Regions from separate parts of the Macrococcoides bohemicum genome, predicted to be linked through region 1. Evidence: riboswitches for the same ligand, from Rfam matches in the RefSeq annotation. Region 1 holds a riboswitch; the other holds the start of a gene.
What was found. A riboswitch is a leader RNA that binds a small molecule or an ion and turns the genes downstream of it on or off. The one in region 1 is predicted to bind FMN.
Positions count from the first base shown of each region.

Region 2: linked by a shared signal. The riboswitch ahead of ribD (bifunctional diaminohydroxyphosphoribosylaminopyrimidine deaminase/5-amino-6-(5-phosphoribosylamino)uracil reductase RibD) and the one ahead of HT586_RS07280 (ECF transporter S component) in region 1 are both predicted to bind FMN.

Region 1 covers NZ_CP054482.1:1,411,301-1,414,519, reverse strand. The annotation lists gene HT586_RS07285 (ATP-binding protein) at 1-1,736, shown strand, start outside; FMN riboswitch at 1,775-1,893, shown strand; gene HT586_RS07280 (ECF transporter S component) at 1,953-2,516, shown strand; gene HT586_RS07275 (ferredoxin) at 2,583-2,834, opposite strand; gene HT586_RS07270 (helix-turn-helix domain-containing protein) at 2,941-3,219, shown strand, end outside.
Region 2 covers NZ_CP054482.1:1,769,021-1,772,239, reverse strand. The annotation lists gene hutI (imidazolonepropionase) at 1-1,012, shown strand, start outside; FMN riboswitch at 1,183-1,309, shown strand; gene ribD (bifunctional diaminohydroxyphosphoribosylaminopyrimidine deaminase/5-amino-6-(5-phosphoribosylamino)uracil reductase RibD) at 1,446-2,495, shown strand; gene HT586_RS09120 (riboflavin synthase) at 2,476-3,099, shown strand; gene ribB (3,4-dihydroxy-2-butanone-4-phosphate synthase) at 3,099-3,219, shown strand, end outside.

The DNA of each region.
Region 1 (3,219 bases):
ATAGCGTAGTAATTAAACTGTGGTTAACTATATTATTTATAGTGACTGCAGTTTTAATTATATTATCTGTTTCTTTAATGGGATTCTTTAATTCGTATTTGAAAAGCGAGTCTGGCCATACGCTTAAGCAGCAAGCTGAAAAAGCTGAGCTCGTATTAACGAGTCATCACGATCAAAGCGATGCATTAACTTATGTGAAAGAATTAATAGAAAATCCTGCAGGTATTATTATTGTTCAAAATAAATCGGACTTAGATGTAACATACGATGATCCACTCAAACAGCTAATGGTAGACGAAATCAAAGGAAATGACGCTTTTGATAAAGTTTTTGAGAAAGATGAATATGTTGTAAAAGATATTAAAGTAAATTACCAGGATAACAGACATGAATATATCCTTATCGGATACCCTTCTCAAGCTTTTAATTATAAAGACAGTGGGATATTTATCTATCAGGATACTAATTCAATGGATGATGCACAAAATTATATTACTTTTATTATTTTTATCGTGGCAATGTTATTATTGATACTTACTACTATCTTTGCATTTTTCTTATCCAATAAGATTACAAAACCATTGTTACTGTTAAAGACAGCTGCTTTTAATTTAGCAAGAGGTGAGCGTAACAATAAAATAGCTGTATATTCCAGAGATGAGATTGGTGAATTAGCACTTGCGTTTAATAAGATGGAGCAGGAGATAACATTAAATATCAGTAAAATATCCCAGGAACGTAATTTAAGGGATCGATTAATCAATGCAATGGAAGACGGTGTTTTAAGCTTTAATATGGATCTTGAAAAACAGCTTCAAAACCCGATGGCAGAGAGATTTTTAGATGATATTTCTCAGGAAGACACTGATATTTTAAGTAAACTCGTGAATCAGGTAATGCAATCTGATGAAACAATATATCATGAAATTTCTACATTTAATAAACATTATGTACTCATCATCTCGCCAGTCAAAAATACGACGCAGGGACAAAATAACGGTGCTGTCGCTATCATTCGTGATATGAGTGAAGAGAAAAAGATAGATATGATGAAACAACAGTTTATCGCAAATGTTTCTCATGAATTACGTACGCCAATCCAAATGTTACAAGGGTATACTGAAGCAATTTTAGATGGCATAGTCGTTGAAAAAGATGACGTGGATGAGTTTTTAAACATTATTTTAGATGAATCTAAACGATTAAACAGGCTGGTTAATGAGTTAATAAATGTTGCTCGTATTGACGCTGGAGAAACGACTTTAAATAAAGAAGTGATGGATATATCGCCTTTACTTGAAAAAAATATTCAGAACTTTAAGCAGAGTGCTATAGAACATGAAACAACATTGCAACTAGATTTAAAGCATACAAAAGAGGTAGTAATTGATTATGATAAGATATTCCAGGTCATTACAAATCTGCTGGACAATGCAATGCGTTATACAAAGAGTGGGGACACTATAAAAATTTCAACATACAATGATACAAACAACCTGTATATAAAAATTGCTGATACTGGAGTAGGTATTGCTAAAGAACATATCAATCATATATTTGATAGATTTTATAAAGTTGATCAGGCAAGAACACGAGGTAAGCACGGCACTGGATTAGGTTTATTTATCGTAAAAGCTATCATTGAAAAACATCATGGTGAAATTAAAGTTGAAAGTGAGCAAGGTGTTGGCACAACGTTCACTATTTCGATTCCGTTAGTTGACACGAAGCAGTAGTTTGGTACAATGATTTATGGCATATGCCAATAATACACATTCATCTTCGGGGTCGGTGAAATTCCGAGCCGGCGGTAAAAGCCCGCGACCTGCATTATGCAGCTGATTTGGTGTAATTCCAAAGCCGACAGTACAGTCTGGATGGGAGAAGATGGAGGTCAGAGTTTCGTCAAGTTAATTTGTCCTCCTGATTCAAAGATGAAGTAAGGAGAAATTATGACAAAATTGAATAGAACAAGAAGTCTGATACTGATCAGTTTATTAAGTGCGATTGCATTCATACTGATGTTTTTAAAGGTACCAGTACCTTTCTTGCCACCGTATTTAACGATTGATATCAGTGATTTACCTGCAATTATTGCGTTATTTACTGCTGGACCTGTAGCTGCAGTACTTATTGAGTTTATTAAGAACATACTCAACTTTGTAATGAACATGACAGATCCAGTTGGTCCTGTTGCTAACTTTTTAGCAGGGACATCGTTTATATTGACACTGTATGTGATTACAAAAGGAAGATTTAATAAGATAATACCAGCATTTATCAGTGCTACAATCGTAATGACGATTGTTATGAGTATGCTTAACTATTTCGTGTTATTACCAATGTATGGCATGATTATGAATTTAAATGATGTTGTCAAGAATATTCAGGTTATCGTAACAGCAGGTATAATTCCCTTTAATATGATTAAAGGATTATTGCTGACAATTCTCTTTTATATCATTGTTAAACCGTTAGTACCGTTACTTAAAAAACAAATGAAAATTAATAATTAATAGCATAGAACATAACTTGACAAAAAAGCTTGAAGTTCGAATTGAACTTCAAGCTTTTTTAAAATATTATTCAAATTTAAGTGCGTCGCCATCAAATGATTCATCTGCAACTTTAATTGAATCAGTTGGGCAACCTTCAAATGCATCGATCATATCTTCTTCTAATTCTTCCGGTATTTCCTGAGTACCTTTGTTATCATCTAAAATAACATAGGCAATACCTTCATCATCATAATCATATATATCAGGTGCCGCTGCACCACAAGCACCGCAAGCGATGCATGTATCCATATCAACGATCGTATATTTACCTGCCATATTTTTTCGCCTCCTCACACTTTCATGCTACACTAGTTATAACATACATAACTATTTTAGTGATAGTTAAGCACATTTTCAACAAAAATATTTCAAGGTGACAATAATGAAAACGATTAATCGGTATATAAAGACGCATTACCTAACAGATAAATCAGTCAAAAGTTTATGGAAATTATTGATTGGTGCGCGAACACAGCAGACTTATTTTGATGCAGTGATGCAAGATCTATTACCAGTTTATGAATTGTATCCAAATGTTTCATTTGAGGCTGTCACTCGGCTCGTTCATAATGATAATGATGTAAATTTTATTCAAAACAATGATCTGAAACTATATCCATACTTTTACTATGCAAGTGAGTTATCTTTTACATCCTTTGTT
Region 2 (3,219 bases), 360 kb from region 1:
TGATGCGCATACACATTTAGTACACGGTGGTTCTCGTGAACATGAGATGAGTTTAAAGCGTCAAGGTGTTTCATATCTTGAAATTTTAGAACAAGGTGGCGGTATTCATTCAACTGTGAAAGCTACGCGTGAAGCATCTGAAGAAGAACTGTTCGAGAAAGCTGAGCATGAATTACTCCGAATGATTCATCACGGTGTATTAAGTGTAGAAAGCAAGAGTGGATATGGCTTATCTTTAGAACATGAGTTAAAGCAACTGCGTGTATCTAAACGTCTTCAGGAGAAATACGGCATCAATATGAAACATACATATCTTGGGCCGCACGCAGTACCAAAAGATAAAGATAGTGAAACATTTATTGATGAATGTATTAAAGATTTACAGGAAGTTAAGGATATTGCAGATTTTGCTGATATTTTCTGTGAGACAGGTGTATTTACAATAGATCAGTCTCGTAAATATATGCAGGCAGCAAAATCGGCTGGTTTACCTGTTAAAATTCATGCAGATGAAATCGACCCATTAGGTGGATTAGAGTTAGCAATAGAAGAAGAAGCAATTAGTGCTGATCACCTTGTTGCAGCGAGCGAAAAAGGTAAGCAGATGTTAGCAGACAGTGATACAGTAGCTGTATTATTACCAGGAACAACTTTTTATTTAAATAAAGAAGAATACGCAGATGCTCGAGGCATGTTAGACAACAATGGAGCAATTGCGATTGCAACGGATTATAATCCGGGAAGTTGCGTAACTAGTAATTTACAGATGGTAATGAGTATAGCAGCACTTAAGTTGAAGTTATCACCGAAAGAAATCTGGAATGCAGTAACTGTTAATGCGGCGAAAGCAATGGGTGTTGACGCAGGTACGATAGATACTGGTGACGCAGCTAATCTAGTCATCTGGCATGCAAAGAATCATGAATATATCCCTTATCATTATGGTGTGAACCATGCAGAAAAAGTAATCCATAACGGTAAAGTGATTGTGAATAATCAATTTAAATTATAATACCAGAGACTGGGGCAGAAGTGTTCTGCCGTTTAAGCTGTTAAACAGAAGAGCGCTAAGACTTATGTCTCACCCTCTATACAATTTTAAATGAAATATATTATTTGCATTGATTTTTTATACAATCTTCGCTATGATGAAATTGTCTTAATTGACAGACAAGTTAATAACTATTCTTTCGGGGCAGGGTGAAATTCCCAACCGGCGGTGATAGTCCGTGAGCTGATAATATATATTTGATGCTGATTCTGTGAAACTCAGAAACCGACAGTATAGTCTGGATGGGAGAAAGAATAAGGTGCCATTGTGATGGTTTATTTGTTGATGTATAAATTCTGCAAATACTATTATCATGGTCTTATTTATTGAACCTAAAATACAAATGCCCAAATCTTTTGATTTGGGCATTTTTTTATAGGAGATGAATAATAACTTGTATTTAGATAAAGCATTTGAACTTGTTAAATGGACGGATGGTCAGACAGGCAGTAATCCTGCTGTAGGTTGTATTGTAGTGAAAGATAATAGAATTGTAGGTATTGGTGCACATCTTACGGAAGGTGAAGCACACGCAGAAGTGAATGCACTGAATATGGCAGGACGACATGCAATTGGAGCCACGCTTTACTGTACGCTCGAACCCTGCAGTCATTTTGGTAAGACGCCACCATGCACACAAAAGATTATCGATAGTGGTATAAAGCGAGTGGTATATGCTGTGCAAGATAAATCGCTGCATTCAGGTATTGATGCTATGAAAGCGCACGGAATCGTTGTAGACCAACTGTATATCAGTGAAATCGATGACTATTATCAGCCGTTCTTTAAAGCAAAGCTACGTAAGTTACCTTATACGATACTGAAAATGGGTGTGACACTCGACGGTAAGACAGCAGATGATGATGACGTTAGTAAGTGGATTACTAATGAAGCATCAAGAAATCATGCACACTGTGTGCGTTATACCAGTGATGCCATACTTGTAGGCTACAATACATATAAACATGACCAGCCAACACTTGATAGTAGAAATTATAGAGATAAATGGATCAGGAAAGTCGTTATTTCTAATGGATTATTCGAAATAAATGACAAAGATAATAATGATTATGACAAATCACGTTTAATCGTTGTGACGACAACTGAACAGTCGATTGATGGTGTTACCGTAATCGTACTCACTGATCTACATCCTGAAACCATTTTAGAAGCCTTATATAAACATAAAATTAACCGCATAATTATAGAAGGCGGTATGCAGACGATGCGTGCGTTTGTATCTGCCAGAACTTTTGATGAAATACACCAGTATATTGCCCCGAAAATTTTAGGTGGATCCTCAAAGCATCAGTTTTTAACAACTGATCAACCTTCACAAATGTCAGAAATTACTGACCTTTCTCTTGTCTCTGTTAAGACTTTCGACCAGGATGTATTACTGATTTACAGAAAGGATGATGTTGATGTTTACAGGCATCATTGAAGAAGTTGGTGTCATAGCTCAACTGAAAAAGCAGGGAGATACTACCTTTATGACGATAGATTGTAATCGTATTATTGAAGACATGCACATTGGTGATTCTATCAGTGTGAACGGTGTATGTCTTACAGTCACTGCCTTTAATCATTCGAGCTTCAATGTGGATATATTAGAAGATACGAGTGCTATTACGTTGTTTCGAAATATGAAGCAAGGTACGAAAGTAAATTTAGAACGTGCATTATTACCGACAACAAGGCTTGGCGGTCACTTTGTAACTGGCCATGTCGATACGAGTCTCATTGTAGAAAGCGTTAATCACAGGGAAAAGACAATGCAGTTAAAGCTCAGACTTCCAAATGAATTTCGCAAATTTGTTATTCCGAAAGGCTCGATTGCAGTTAACGGTATATCTTTAACGATTTTTAAATTAGATCATAGCGTTGAGCTGAATATCATACCTGAAACGGTAAGAAGCACGATGCTTTCAGAACTTAAACCAGGTGATAAAGTACATATTGAATTCGATATGTTAGGAAAATATATATTGAACAGTAAACAAGAAGAAAGTGGTCTTTCTTTATCGAAATTGGAGATGATGTTGTAATGTTTGATACTCTTAAAAGTGCATTAGAAGATTTAAAGGCAGGTAAGCCAATTATCGTGGTTGACAATGAAAATCGTGAAAATGAAGGCGACCTTGTAGCGATAACAGACTTTATAACTG